Regions from separate parts of the Pantoea sp. NSTU24 genome, predicted to be linked through region 2. Evidence: riboswitches for the same ligand, from Rfam matches in the RefSeq annotation. Region 2 holds a riboswitch; the other holds the start of a gene.
The links. A riboswitch is a leader RNA that binds a small molecule or an ion and turns the genes downstream of it on or off. The one in region 2 is predicted to bind thiamine pyrophosphate.
Positions count from the first base shown of each region.

Region 1: another riboswitch for thiamine pyrophosphate. It lies ahead of ACLHDD_RS20165 (TenA family protein); the one in region 2 lies ahead of thiB (thiamine ABC transporter substrate binding subunit).

Region 1 is NZ_JBKIWZ010000003.1:345,632-353,348, reverse strand. Features, by position in the region: gene ACLHDD_RS20190 (FAD-dependent oxidoreductase) at 1-914, shown strand, start outside; gene ACLHDD_RS20185 (sensor domain-containing phosphodiesterase) at 1,065-2,840, shown strand; gene ACLHDD_RS20180 (ABC transporter substrate-binding protein) at 2,874-3,809, opposite strand; gene ACLHDD_RS20175 (ABC transporter permease) at 3,833-4,594, opposite strand; gene ACLHDD_RS20170 (ABC transporter ATP-binding protein) at 4,591-5,331, opposite strand; gene ACLHDD_RS20165 (TenA family protein) at 5,328-6,017, opposite strand; TPP riboswitch at 6,088-6,190, opposite strand; gene ACLHDD_RS20160 (6-phospho-beta-glucosidase) at 6,292-7,717, opposite strand, start outside.
Region 2 is NZ_JBKIWZ010000001.1:63,787-71,503, reverse strand. Features, by position in the region: gene ACLHDD_RS00285 (MFS transporter) at 1-574, opposite strand, end outside; gene sgrR (HTH-type transcriptional regulator SgrR) at 827-2,494, shown strand; TPP riboswitch at 2,530-2,632, shown strand; gene thiB (thiamine ABC transporter substrate binding subunit) at 2,679-3,665, shown strand; gene thiP (thiamine/thiamine pyrophosphate ABC transporter permease ThiP) at 3,641-5,251, shown strand; gene thiQ (thiamine ABC transporter ATP-binding protein ThiQ) at 5,235-5,936, shown strand; gene ACLHDD_RS00260 (DedA family protein) at 5,942-6,706, opposite strand; gene polB (DNA polymerase II) at 6,882-7,717, shown strand, end outside.

The sequences.
Region 1 (7,717 bases), on a different contig from region 2:
TCATTGCCTTTATGCCGCAGTGGGACTTCCTGAACTTTATGGCGGAACAGAGTACCCGCTATCCTGGTTTCAGCCTGCTGCAATCCACCGCATTTGAGTCGCTGCAAGAGGAGAATGGCCGGATCAGTGGCCTCACCGCAAAACGCGGCAACCAGCAACTGCATATCCGCTGTAATCTGGTTATCGGGGCTGATGGCCGTCATTCGCGGGTTCGGGAAGCCGCCGGGCTGACAGGTCAGGCGTTTGGCGCCGCACGCGACGTGATCTGGTTCCGCCTGAGCAAACAGCCTGAGGATCCTGAACTGGGTATGGGCCATAAAGGGCCGCGCCAGAACTTTATTGTCATCGATCGCGGCGATTACTGGCAATGTGGCCTGACCATTCCCAAAGGAGAGTTTGAGGCGAAGCAGGCCGCCGGGCTGACGGCATTTAAGGCAGAAGTGGCGGCATTATCACCGTTTGGCGCAGCGCGAATGACAGAAATCAGCAGCTGGGACGCATTTAAGCTACTTTCAATACGCATCGATCGACTGGACAGGTGGGCCAGACCCGGCGTGCTCTGCATTGGCGATGCGGCACATGCGATGTCGCCGATTGGCGGAGTGGGCGTCAATCTGGCCATACAGGATGCCGTGGCAACGGCAAATCTGCTGACCGTTCCCCTGAAACGGGGCGAACTGTCGCTGCGTGATCTGGAAAAAGTGCAGAAACGCCGCCAGTTTCCGACCGTCGCAACCCAGTTCCTGCAGATTAAAATGAGCCGCAGCAAAGCCAGACGAAAAGCGACTCAGGGCAGTAAGGTGCCCGGCATTATCCGTCGCCTGCCGTTTCTGCGTTTTCTGCTGGGTCGCCTGATTGGACTGGGGTTCAGGATGGAGTCACCGGATGTTGCGCGCGTTGATCGACACACTTAAATGCTTTCGACAGTCATCCGATATCGTGCGACACTGTTTCGCTGTGAAAGTACTGTCAGATTGAGCCGCTATTTGTCTGATAATTAGGCGCTAATTGAGCAATCTTAAGCGAAATTTTTCGGCTTTTGCGCCTGCATAGGAGAGGTTTCAGTGCATAACGAGCAAAATGGCAGTGACGTAAAACGTCTGAGTGCAATCAAAGCCCTTCTTACCCCTGACGAAACCCGCGATAAGGTGCTGGAGAGGTTTGTTCAGCTTGCCAGCCAGGTGCTGGGCATTGCAGGCAGCTTTATTTCGATTATTGACGATCACAATCAATACATTAAAGCGTCCCGCAACTTCGACCTCAAAAAGTCAACCCGTGATGAATCTCTCTGCCGTCACGTACTTGATGGGGAAGGTCATCTGGTCGTGGTGGATACCCTGCTGGACGAGCGTTTCGTGACGCACCCGTTTGTTGAAGGTGATCCGCATATCCGTTTCTACGCCGGTGTCTCGCTGCAGAATCTGGACGGCGCCGTGCTGGGAACGCTCTGCGTCACCGATACGCAGCCGCATCTTTTCAGCGATGAAAAGCTGGCCACGCTGCGTTCGCTGGCCACGCTGGTCACCTCTTTTCTGGATGCCTGGAACAATGCCGGTTTTGCCGATGTCATTACCCATCTGCCCAACCGCCCGCGCCTGATCCGCGATATCCAGCAGCTGACGATTACCGATCCACATAGTCGCTTTCGTCTCATCCTGATCGACTGCCTCGACATCATTCGTGCCTATGAGCTTTCGCGTGCGGTCGGCATTGCGCCAATGGAAAAACTGCTGAAGCTGCTGGCACAGGAGGCGGCACAACGCCTGAATCTGTCAGATAGTGAAACGCTCTACACCTTTGCCCCCGGCCGTTTTGCTCTTATCCAGCCTTATTCGGGCCGGTACACGGCCCACACTATTCCTGACCTGTTCAGGGGGATGAAGGCTGACCTGGCAGAGAATATCACGCTGGATCTGGATGTCTTCGCTGGTGAAACCGAGTTCGTGCCCGGCCAGATGGATCCTAACGAAACGGTGCGGCAGGCGGTCAGTGCGCTGCATGAAGCGATCGATGAAGAAATCAGCGCCATGTCATTTGACGAAAGTTATGACACCCGACGCAATGATGATTTCATCATCATGAATGACCTGGCTCAGGCGCTGAAGAGAGATGAAGAGCTTTATCTTGTCTGGCAGCCCAAAGTTTGCCTCAGAACCGGTAAGACAGTTGGCCTGGAAGCGCTGATCCGCTGGAATCATCCTGAGCGCGGTGAACTTTTTCCTTCAGAATTTGTTCCATTAGCGGGTAAAACCAACCTGATTTCCGATCTGACGAACTGGGTTATCGACCATACGATTGAACAGCTGGCGCGCTGGAAAAGCGAATACAATCTGATCCCGGTTTCGATCAACGTCAGCGAGCGTGACTTCGCCCGTCCCGATTTTGCCGATCGGCTGGTGGCAAAACTCGCCGCAGTGCAGTTGCCGAATGCCATTCTGGGCATCGAATGTCTGGAGAATGAGCTGATCACCCGCAGCAACGTGGGAATCGACGGGCTGACCGCGCTGAAATCGCACGGTTTTGTCATCTCGCTGGACGATTTCGGCGTCGGTTACAGCAACATCAGCTATCTGCAGGATATCCCGCTGGATGTGATTAAAATCGATCGTTCCCTGATCACGCGGATGAGTGATGATGAGGCGTCAAAAGTCATCGTCAGATGCATCATTAATATGCTGAAAGAGCTGAACTATACCGTGCTCGCGGAAGGTGTCGAGTCCGAGTCCACGCTGGCGTTGCTGAAAACCTACGGCTGCGATCAAATCCAGGGCTACTTCTTCTCAAAACCGCTGCCCGCCAGCGACATCGAGCACTGGCTCCAGCCGAAGTCACACGCATAAATTCGCCCGCAGCGCGGGCTGCGGGCGAATTACTCACTCACTGCCGGTGGCATAATGCTCAACCGGCGTGATTTTTTTGATCAGTTTGTTATCAAACAAAAACTGCTCATAGGCCTGATAGCGAGCGCGATCCAGTTTTGCCGGGTTGACAGCGAACCGCGGCAGGGTGGCGCGCCAGGCCTCATGATTCAGCGGTGTATTCAGCTCCGGATGCAGGCGGGCAAACGCCAGCCAGCTCTCTTCAGGATGAGCCTGCAGCTCAGCATTCCCCTTCTTTAGCGCGCGCAGAAATTTCTGGATTTTCTCTGCATGCGCATCTTCACGGTTAGCGACAATAATCAGTTCATCATAAGCCGGCACCCCATAATCCTCGATGTTAAAAACCACCGGATCTTTACCCTGCTGTTTCAGTTCCAGCGCTTCAATATTGCGATAGCCGCCGATGACCGCATCCACCTGGCCGGTCAGCAGGGCACTGGTCAGCTGAAAGTTGACGTTAACCAGTTTAACCTGGTCACTGCTCACCCCGTTGTGGGCCAGCATGGTGGCCAGCGTTGCCTGCTCGATGCCGCTGACGGAGTAACCGATGCGCTTGCCTTTCAGATCGCCCGGCTGCCGGATGGATTTATCCAGCGTCATCAGGGTATTCAGGGGCGTATCGACCAGCGTACCGACCCGCATCAGCGGCAGGCCCTGATCGGCAAAGAAGTGCAACTGCGGCTGATAGGTGATGGCGAGGTCAGCCTGCTTCGCGGCCACCAGACGCGGCGGCAGCGCAGGGTCGGAGGGCGGGATCATCGTCACCTCCAGCCCCTCTGCGGCAAAGGCACCGCTCTGCTGAGCCACCAGCAGCGGGGCGTGATCGGGATTGATATACCAGTCGAGCACCAGGGTCATTTTTTCCATCGTCTGCGCCCGGGCGGCGAGGGAGGCGCTGATTAGCAGAATAAACAAGGGCATTTTTGTCATAGCGTTTCTCATCAGTGAGGTCATCAGGGGGTTTCCGGTGCCCAGGCGATCAGGCGGCGCAGCAGACGGTCGAGCGTCAGCCACAGGGCCAGCGTCATCAGCACCAGAATAAACAGGGCAGCGAAACAGAGGTCACTCTGCATCCGGGCATTAGCGTTCAGCATCACGTATCCCAGCCCTTCGGCTGAACCGACCCATTCGCCGATGATGGCACCAATGGGCGCGACCGCTGCAGCCATACGCAGGCCGGAGCCCAGCGCAGGCAGCGCGGCGGGCAGCCGGACATGCCACACCTGCGTGGCCTGTGACGCGCCCAGGGTGCGAGCCAGATCGAGGTAGCCAGGTGTGACGCGACGCAGGCCATCAGAAAAGGTGGCGGTTACGGGAAAGAAGATCACCAGAATCGCCATTGCGACTTTTGCTCCCATGCCGAAGCCAAACCAGAGCACCAGCAATGGAGCCAGGGCAAAGACCGGGATCGCCTGGCTGATGATCACCAGCGGCATCATCCAGCGCCGCAGCCCCGGCGAAAAGGTCATGCCCAGCGCCAGTGCGCCACCCAGCAGTACGCCGGCAACCATGCCGCTGAGGATCTCGGACAGGGTGATCAGCGTGTGATGCATCAGGTAGTCCGCGTTCTGCCACAGCGCGGCGGCGACCGAGGCGGGTGAGGGCAGCAGAAAGGCCGGAACAGCGGTCAGTGTGGCAAGCCACCACACTGCAATCAGCCCGGCGGCGATCATCAGGATACGGCGAAAGCCGTTAAAGCCTGCCTGTAATCTCATCCGGCTACCCTGCTCAGCTGTTTCAGCAGTGTGGCCTGACTCCGGATAACATGGAGGTCATCGGCGGCGCGGGGCGGCTCTCCCGGTAGAGGCGGGCAGGCTTCAACGCCCGCCGGACCGATGACCAGACAATGGTGCGCGAGCCGGCAGGCTTCCGCCACATCATGAGTAATCAGCAGGACCGTATGATCGGCCAGCACCTCTGCGGCCAGCGTCTGAATCTGACTGCGGGTCAGGGCATCCAGCGCCGAGAAGGGCTCGTCCATCAGAACGACGGGCTGACGGGTATAGAGCGTACGCGCCAGTGCCGCCCGCTGCCGCATCCCACCGGAGAGCGTCGCAGGCCGTGCGCGGGCGCAGTGGCTCAGCCCGACCTGCGCAAGAAGATGCCGCGCCCGGCCGGGGTCAGCCTTTTCCCCGCGCAGACGGCTGGCAAGGCAGACATTCTGTTCTATCGTCAGCCAGGGATAGAGCAGATCCTGCTGCCCCATCCAGGCGATGCGGCCGGTCAGCGGCAGCCCATCGCTGCCGCTGACTTCTCCGGCGACGGGTGGTGTCAGTCCGGCAATGACCCGCATCAGGCTGCTTTTACCGACGCCGCTGGCCCCGAGCAGCGCGGTGATTTTTCCGCCTGCAATTTCCAGATCAAGCTGACTGAAGAGCGGCTGCAGCCCGAAATTCAGGGTGAGCTGACGCACCAGAATCCCCGGTGCGGCAGGCAGGGTCGTGATCCTCATGCGTCATTCTCCAGGCTGGTCACCTGATTCAGCCCCATCTGCCAGAAAGCCGATTCCAGCCGGGTCGCTGTGGTGAAAATGTCCGTCAGCTGATCAAATCGTGCTTCACCGGCGCACTCATGCGCCAGCCGTTCAAACAGGGAGAGCGAGCGGCGAACGCCCGTCAGATAGCTTTTATCGCCGTAGTTCTCTATCCACGCCGCATAAGGATTACCTTCAAAGCGGGTAGATGGGTCGTGCAGCAGGTTCAGGCCGATCTCGGCATAACCGGCGACGCAGGGCATCAACGCCAGCGCATCGCCGGTGTGGCCGACATCCAGCACATAGCGGGTGTAGTTCAGCGTGTCCATTGCTTCAGGTTCTGCGGCCATATCGGTTTCGCTGATGCCCCATTGCCGGCAGTAAGTCTGGTGCAACGGCAGTTCATTGATGATGGCATTAAGTGAGGTGGTCGCATGACGCAGCGCGTCTGGATCGGTGAGTTTGCTGATCAGCAGGCCCCAGGCGCGGGCAAAGTGCAGCAGAAACTGGTAGTCCTGCACCAGATAATGCCGGAAAGCGGCGGCGGGCAGCGTACCCTGGCCGAGTTGCTGCACGAAGTCATGCGCAACATAGGCGTGCCAGTGGGGACCCGCCTGCTGGCGCAGACGGCCATAAAAGCCGGTATCGAAAAGCGGACGTGACATAGGATCTCCGGTTGTCAGGGAGATCCGGGCATACGGTCTGGAACAGGGGATAATGCAGGAGATAAGACAGAAGAATCTGCCGACCCGTCCCTTCGCTGGCATGACCCAGATCAGGTTCAAAGGGTTCGGCTTACGCCATCTCAGCCCGTTACAGGACACCCCTCGGAGACAGTGGTTATACGATAATTTCTGCCAGAGCACAATCGGCAGAGAGGCCGTTGAGCGTCTCTGCCACTGCTGCTGACGGGCACATTACCGGCCCTGTGTGACGGTGTCACTCAAGATCGGTGCCGTTGCTGGCGATCACTTTTTTGTACCACCAGAATGACTTTTTACGCATGCGCGCCAGCGTGCCGTTTCCGCGATCGTCGCGGTCAACATAAACAAAGCCATAGCGCTTGCTCATCTCTCCGGTTGAGGCCGCCACCAGATCGATGCAGCCCCAGCTGGTGTAGCCCAGCACCGGCACGCCATCTTCAATGGCATCACCCATCGCGCGGATATGTTCACGAAGATAGCTGATGCGGTAATCGTCATTGATCTCGCCGTTATCATCGATCTCATCGCGCGCGCCCAGACCATTTTCCACCAGGAACAGCGGCTTCTGATAGCGGTCATACATCATATTCATGGTGATGCGTAAGCCGAGTGGATCGATGCCCCAACCCCATTCGCTGCGCGGCACGTGTGGGTTAGTCAGGGATTTCACCACATTGGCGGCGCTGCTGTTTTGCTCATTCATTTCTGCCGAGGCGCAGCGTGAGGCGTAATAGCTGAACGAGACAAAATCGACGCTGTTTTTCAGGATCTCATCATCCCCGTCGGCGATCTCAAGCGTAATCCCCTTTTCCCGGAACAGGCGGGCGGCATAAGCGGGATACGCGCCCCGTGCCTGCACGTCGATAAAGAAGAGGTTCTCACGATCCTTTTCCAGCGCCGCCCAGACATCTTCTGGTTTGCTGGACCACGGGTAGAAGTTCCCGCCTGCCAGCATGCAGCCGACCTGATTCGCCGGGTTCACCTCATGCGCGATGCGCGTCACCAGGGCGCTGGCGACCAGCTCATGATGCGCCGCCTGATACTTAACCTGCTCCTTATTCTCACCGGGTTCAAACACTAAGCCTGCACCAGAGAACGGACTGTGCAGCAGAATATTAATCTCGTTGAAGGTCAGCCAGTACTTCACCAGACCATCAAACGCTTCAAAGCAGCTGCGGGCGTAGCGGGCGAAGAAGTCGACCATCTTCCTGTTGCGCCATGAGCCATATTCGGTGACCAGATGCATCGGCACATCAAAATGGCAGAGCGTGACCAGCGGTTCGATACCGTATTTGCGGCACTCCTCAAACACCGCACGGTAGAAGGCGATGCCAGCCGGGGCAGGCGTCAGCTCATCTCCATTCGGATAGAGCCGACTCCAGGCAATGGAGGTACGGAACACGCTGAACCCCATCTCTGCCATCAGCGCAATATCTTCCCGGTAGCGATGATAGAAATCGATAGCCTCATGGCTGGGATAGAACTCATCGTCACGCAGGGTAAATCGCTTTTCCAGCCCCAGCTTGACCGGCATACGGTGCGGACCATGTGGGATCATATCAACAGTAGTTAAGCCTTTTCCGCTCTCGCGAAAGCCACCTTCACTCTGGTTCGCGGCCAGCGCGCCACCCCATAAAAATCCTTGCGGAAACCTTGATTCA
Region 2 (7,717 bases):
GGGTAAACCAGACCAGCAGGATGCAGAGCAGAAACAGCGCAGCGGCCACGATAAACAGCGTGACAAAGCCGTAGTTCAGCGCGAGGGCAAAGGAGAGCGGCGGGCCGATCACCCACGCCAGCGAGAGCTGCGCACGCATTACCGAACTGAACATCACCGCTTCGCGCGCCGACTGGTCGGCGTACTCGCGCGCCAGCGCAAACAACTGAGGCATGGAGACGCTGGCCAGCGCCGACAGCAGTACGCCCAGGGTGAGCAGCGTCAGATAGTGTCGGGTAAAGGCGAACAGCAGCGCATTGGCCAGCGCCATCAGGCAGCAGAAGAGAATGATATGACGCCGGTCGCCTACGCTGTCTGAGCGCTTTGCCACCAGCATACTCACCACGATCCCGGCCACCGCATTGATGGTAAAGAACAGGCCGACCCAGAAGGGGCGCGCCTGCACCTCGCGCGTCAGAAACAGGCTGAGGGTCGGTGCCTGCAATGCACCGGCCACGCCCAGCATGAAAGAGGCGACCATAAAAGCGAGGTAAACCGGATTGATGCGGCGCTGCCGCGTTAACAGCGATTTCATAGCGAAATCCCTTTCAGGACAAACGGGGGAAAAAAGAAGGGTAGACGATACCGTGCAACATGAAAAAAGCCAGCAGAGATCCTCTGCCGGCGGTGAAAATGCACCCTACTCAGAAAAGCACGTCGCTGAAGCGCGGCGTGAGGGTCGAACGCCATTCCCTGCGGAATGCCTCCCGCTCTTCCCATTGCACAAAGTTTGCTCTTAAAATAGGGCAGGAAAAACAGAGCGCTTTTCAGCGGGAGTTCCCCTTTTATGTCCTCATCACGTCTGAAACAGCAGTTCATCCGCCTGTGGCAGAGCTGTCAGGGGCAGACGCAGGCGATCACCCTCAGCGAACTGGCCGACAGGCTGCATTGCTCACGCCGCCACATGCGTAACCTGCTTAACCGGATGCAGGCTGCGGGCTGGCTAATCTGGCAGGCTGAGGCCGGTCGCGGCAAACGCTCGGTGCTCACCTTCTGCTACACCGGGCTGGCTTTACAGCAGCAGCGCGCCGAGGATCTGCTGGATCAGGATCGTATCGATCAACTGGTTCAGCTGGTCGGGGACAAGAATCAGGTGCGCCAGATGATCGGCGCGCATCTGGGCCGCAGCTTCCGCCAGGGCAAGCATATCCTGCGGGTGCTCTACTATCGGCCACTGCTCAACCTGCTGCCTGGCTCACCGCTGCGGCGCTCGGAAACCCATATTGCGCGCCAGATCTTCAATGGCCTGACGCGAATAAATGAGGAAAACGGGGAAGCCGAGCCGGACATTGCCCATCACTGGCAGCAGACCTCGCCGCTTCACTGGCGTTTCTTTCTGCGCCCGGCAATTCGTTTCCATCACGGCAGAGAGCTGGAGATGGAGGATGTGCTGGCCACGCTGGCGCGTCAGCGCCCGCACCCGCTCTTCGCCCATATTGCAGAGATCGCCTCGCCCGCTCCCTGGACGCTCGACATCCACTTAAGCCAGCCCGACGCGTGGCTGCCCTGGCTGCTCGGCAGCGTGAGTGCAATGATCCTGCCACGCGAATGGCCCACCCTGCCCGACTTTGCCCGCCAGCCGGTGGGCACCGGCCCCTACCGGGTGATCCGCAATCAGGCGAGTCAGCTGAAGATTGAAGCTTTTGATGACTACTTTGGTTTTCGCGCCCTGATTGATGATGTCTCTATCTGGGTGCTGCCCGACATCAGCGATGAGCTGGTCTACGCCGGTGTCCGTCTGCAGGGCGACAGGGGGAGCACTGATGAGGTTCAGGAAGAGAGCCGTCTGGAGGAAGGGTGCTACTACCTGCTGTTCGACCAGCGTTCCGCGCTGGGCCGTAATGCGGCGGTCCGGCGCTGGGTGAGCTATCTGTTTAACCCCATCGCCCTGCTCAACCACGCGGGCGTCGGGTATCAGCGCTACTGGTTCCCGGCCTACGGCCTGCTGCCGCGCTGGCATCACCGCCGCGACCTGAAGCCGGTCGAAAAACCGTCCGGCCTGACCCACCTGACGCTGACCTGGTACAGCCAGCACGTCGAGCATGAGGGTATCGCCAATGCACTGCGGCCGCTGCTGGCTCAGCATGGCGTGACACTGGTGACCCGCGAGATCGACTACGAAAGCTGGTATCAGGGCCAGGCGGAAAGTGACATCTGGCTCGGCAGCGTGAACTTCACCCTGCCACTGAACTATTCGCTGTTTGCACAGCTGTATGAGGTCCCGCTGCTGCACCACTGCCTGCCCATCGACTGGCATGGGGAAGCCGCGCGCTGGCGCGAAAAAACGCTGCCACTGGCCGAATGGAGCAAGCAGTTAGTCGAGGAAGCAGGTCTGCATCCGTTGTTTCACCACTGGCTGCTGCTGGAAGGCCAGCGCAGTATGCGTGGCGTCCGGATGAATACGCTGGGCTGGTTCGATTTTAAATCGGCCTGGTTCGCGCCACCGGCGCTGTAACGCTTTCGCCACGCCGCTGAAATGACTAGAATGTGGCGTTCTCAACGGGGTGCCGCCTGCCACCAGCAAGCAGCTGAGAGAGACCCGTCGAACCTGATTCGGTTAATACCGACGTAGGGATTTGAGAGGCCTCAGTGCTCAGATCCTTTGCGACTCATCCCCTATTCTCCTGAAGGAGCGCAAAGTGTTAAACAAAGTTCTGCCGGTCCTGTTGTTACTCTCCGCCCCCGTTCTGGCGGCTAAGCCGGTGCTCACGGTCTATACCTATGACTCTTTCTCGGCCGACTGGGGCCCTGGCCCGGCAGTAAAAAAAGCCTTTGAAGCCCGCTGCAACTGCGAACTGAAATTTGTCACGCTGGAAGATGGCGTCTCGCTGCTGAACCGCGTGCGGATGGAAGGTAAAAACAGCAAGGCGGATGTGGTGCTGGGACTGGACAACAATCTGGTCCAGGCGGCGCAGAAAACCGGCCTGTTCGCCAGAAGTCAGGTCGACACCGCCAGATTAACCCTGCCTGGTGGCTGGCATGACACGACCTTCATTCCCTTCGACTATGGCTACTTCGCTTTTGTCTATGACAAAACCCGGCTGAAAAACCCGCCGAAAAGCCTGAAAGAGCTGGTCGACAGCCCGCAGAAGTGGCGGGTTATCTACGAAGATCCCCGCACCAGCACACCGGGTTTAGGTCTGCTGCTCTGGATGCAGAAAGTCTATGGTGATCAGGCACCGCAGGCGTGGCAGAAGCTGGCGCAGAAAACCGTGACGGTGACTAAAGGCTGGAGTGAAGCCTATGGCCTGTTCCTGAAAGGGGAAAGCGATCTGGTGCTGAGCTACACCACGTCACCGGCTTATCACATTATCGAAGAGAAGAAAGAGAATTATGCGGCCGCCCCGTTTGCCGAAGGCCACTATCTGCAGGTCGAAGTCGCCGCGCAGTTAGCCAGCAGCAAACAGCCCGAGCTGGCGCAGCAGTTCATGACGTTTATGGTCTCCCCCGACTTCCAGCACACCATTCCAACCGGCAACTGGATGTACCCGGTGACCGCCACACCGCTGCCAGCCGGTTTTAACGCCCTGACGGTGCCCGCCACTGCGCTGCAGTTCTCGCCGGAAGAGGTCGCCAGCCAGCGCGCCAGCTGGATTAGCCAGTGGCAACGCGCAGTCAGTCGCTGATGCCGCGCTGGCTGCTACCCGGCTCATTCGCCACGCTGCTGTTAACCCTGGTGGCGTTTCTGGCCTTCGGCGCGCTCTGGCGCGCCGCACCGGAAACCGACCTGCGCAGCGTGCTGCAGGATGATTACCTGCGCCATGTCATCGCGTTCTCATTCGGTCAGGCACTGCTCTCTGCGCTGCTGTCACTGCTGCCCGCCCTGCCGCTGGCACGGGCGCTCTATCGTCGCCGCTTTCCGGGCCGTCAGCTGTTGCTGCGCCTGTGCGCCATGACCCTGGTGCTGCCGGTGCTGGTGGCGATATTTGGTCTGCTGACGGTTTACGGACGTACCGGCTGGCTGGCGCAGCTCTGCCAGTGGGCCGGGATTGGCTATCACTTCTCGCCTTATGGGCTGTCAGGCATTCTGCTGGCGCACGTCTTCTTTAACCTGCCGCTGGCGACGCGTCTGCTGCTGCAGGCGCTGGAGCAGATCCCGGCGGAGCAGCGTCAGCTGACGGCTCAGCTCGGCCTGCGCGGCTGGCATCAGTTTCGTCTGCTGGAGTGGCCGTGGCTGCGGCGTCAGCTGCTGCCTGCCGGGGCGCTGATTTTTATGCTCTGTTTTGCCAGCTTTGCCACCGTGCTGTCGCTGGGCGGCGGTCCGCAGGCGACCACCATCGAACTGGCCATCTTCCAGGCTCTGAGTTATGACTATGATCCCGGCCGCGCCGCCCTGCTGGCAATGATCCAGCTCGGCTGCTGCCTGACGCTGGTGCTGCTCAGTCAGCGCTTCAGCAAGGCGATTCCCGCCGGAAGCAGCCAGCTCAGCGGCTGGCGCGATCCGCAGGATTCGCGTGCGGCACAGCTGATTGATGCGCTGCTGATCCTGCTGGCGCTGCTCCTGCTGCTGCCCCCGCTGGCGGCGGTGGTCGTCGAGGGTCTGCACGGCGGCATACGGGGTGCGCTGGCGCAGCCAGCACTCTGGCAGGCGACCTTCACCTCGCTGCGAATCGCCACGGGCGCGGGGCTGCTCTGCGTGGTGCTGACGATGATGCTGCTGTGGAGCAGCCGCGAGCTGCGGCTGCGTCAGCGTCCGATGGCCGCACAGCTGATCGACACCAGCGGCATGCTGATCCTGGCGATGCCCGGCATTGTCCTCGCCACCGGCTTTTTCCTGCTGTTCAACACCACGATCGGCCTGCCCGACTCGGCAGAGGGGCTGGTGATCTTTACCAATGCGCTGATTGCCATTCCTTATGCCATGAAAGTGCTGGAAAACCCGATGCGGGATGTCGCGGAGCGTTATGGCAGACTCTGTGATTCGCTGGCTATCCACGGCTGGAACCGGCTGCGGCTGATTGAGCTGCGGGCGCTGAAGCGTCCGCTGGCGCAGGCGCTGGCCTTTGCCTGCGTCCTGTCGGTGGGCGATTTTGGCGTGGTGGCGCTATTTGGTAGTGCCGACTTCCACACGCTGCCGTTTTACCTTTATCAGCAGATAGGGGCCTATCGCGGCGCGGATGGTGCAGTCACTGCCCTGTTGCTGCTGCTGCTCTGCCTGTTGCTGTTCACGCTAATGGAAAAATTGCCAGGTCGCCATGCTGACTCTCGATAACCTTACCTACCTCTATCAGCATCTGCCGATGCGCTTCAGCCTTCATGCCGCACGCGGCGAGCGCATCGCCATTCTCGGCCCCAGCGGCGCGGGTAAAAGCACCCTGCTGAGCCTGATCGCCGGTTTCCTGTCGGTGAACCAGGGCTCCCTGATTATCGAGGGCCAGGATCATACGCACAGCGTCCCGGCCAGACGACCGGTGTCGATGCTGTTTCAGGAAAATAACCTCTTTCCGCACCTCAGCGTGCAGCAGAATATGGGGCTGGGGCTGCATCCGGGATTGAAGCTTACGGCACAGCAGCGTCAGGAACTGGTCACGCTGGCCGCGCAGGTGGGCCTGGGCGATCTGCTGACGCGTCTGCCAGGCGAACTGTCGGGCGGCCAGCGACAGCGGGTCGCGCTGGCCCGCTGCCTGCTGCGGAATCGGCCAGTGCTGCTGCTGGATGAGCCTTTCTCGGCGCTCGATCCGGCATTGCGTGGAGAGATGCTCCAGCTGGTGCGTTCGGTATGCGACGCGCGTGGCATCACCCTGCTGATGGTGTCGCACAGTCTGGAAGATGCACAGCAGATTGCCGCACGCAGCGTGGTGATCGTGGATGGCCGGGTTTACTGGGATGGCGAAACCCGACAGCTGCTGTCGGGCGAGACGCGGGAAGCCGATGTCCTCGGTATCCCGCGTCGTTAAGCCGGTCAGGCGATAAAGACCTGCCACAGCAGATGGCGGAAAACCGGCATCATCGGATGGAACTGGATGCCGACGAACGCTGCTACGGCGACGATCAGCCCCAGCGGGCCTGCCCAGCGCAGACGTTCCGGCGGCAGCCAGGCGGTAGCCCAGTCGCGGCTTTTGCCGCTGCGCCACCAGCGCCAGCATAACCAGCCGCCCAGCCAGATCAGCAGTGCAGCCCCCAGCAACAGCCACTTAAAGCTGCCGCCCTGCGCGGCCTTTGGCACATCAATCGCCACGCCCGCCAGAATGCCGGGCAGCAGATAGAGCGGTGGCCAGAGGATGCAGCCGATGATGTTCGGCGGCAGGAACTTACGTACCGGCAGCTCCAGCATGCCAGCTGCCAGTGGGATCAGCGGCCGCGTCGGCCCCACAAAGCGCCCGACCAGGATGGTAAACATGCTGTGCTGATGCAGGGCGTGCTCGGTTTTATCCAGCAGCCCCGTGTACTTCTGCAGATATTTCCAGCGGTGCAGCGGCCCCTGGAATTTCCAGCCGATACCGTAGGACACCCAGTCACCAATCAGACAGCCCGCAAAGCCCGCAGCCCAGGCCGGATAGAGGCCAAGCTCGCCGCTGCCGACCAGCGCGCCCAGGCTGGCCATCATTACCGTGCCTGGCAGCAACAGCCCGACCAGCGCCAGCGACTCCAGAAACGTCACCAGCGCAACGGCAAACAGCGCCCATTCCAGGGACTGTGTAATCAGTTGTTGAATCCAGGCTTCCATAATCATCCTTAGCAAAAGCAGAAGGCTGGATTGTCCTGAGCCAGCCACACAGCGTCAAGGCAAGAATTGTAGGGCAATGTTGACAAAAGCCAGCTGCGGGAACTGTATAAATATCCATGGTATACTTAACGGGTTTTCTCATCCCTGAAATGCTGAGTCCGGAGAACTGCTGATGATGCCCCGCGCAGGTTTTGTGCTCACCCGCCACTGGCGCGACAGCCCGCATGGCACGGAAATTATCCTCTGGCTCGCCACCGATGCGGGCCCGCAGCGCGTAGTGCTGCCGGTGCAGGAGTCCGTGGCCTTTATTCCTGAGGTGTTTCAGGTGCAGGTGCGCGCGTTACTCCAGGATGAACGTCAGTTTCGGATTCAGTCGCTGGCGCTGAAAGATTTCCGTCGCCGCCCGGTTTTCGGCCTCTACTGCCCGCAGAACCGGCAGCTTCAGCGCATTGAAAAACGGCTGCGCGAACAGGGCATTCCGGTCTATGAGGCGGACATCCGCCCACCGGATCGCTATCTGATGGAACGTTTTATCACCGCGCCCGTCTGGTTTGATGGCGAACAGCAGGGTGACAGCGTGGTGAATGCGCGGCTCAAGCCGCATCCCGACTATCGCCCGCCCCTGAAGTGGGTGTCACTGGATATCGAAACCACCCAGCATGGTGAACTGTACTGCATCGGGCTGGAAGGCTGCGGTCAGCGTCAGGTCTACATGCTCGGCCCGGCCAACGGCGACGCCAGCGCCCTCGATTTTGACCTGATCTATCTCGACAGCCGTCCTCAGCTGATTGAGGCGCTGAATCAGTGGTTTGCCGAGCACGATCCGGATGTGCTGATTGGCTGGAATGTGGTGCAGTTTGACCTGCGCGTGCTGCAGAAACATGCCGACCGCTACGGCATTCCGCTGCGTCTGGGCCGCCAGCAGGCCGCGCTGGAGTGGCGTGAACATGGCTTCAAGCCTGGGGTTTTCTTCGCCCTTGCCAGCGGCCGCCTGATTATTGATGGCATCGA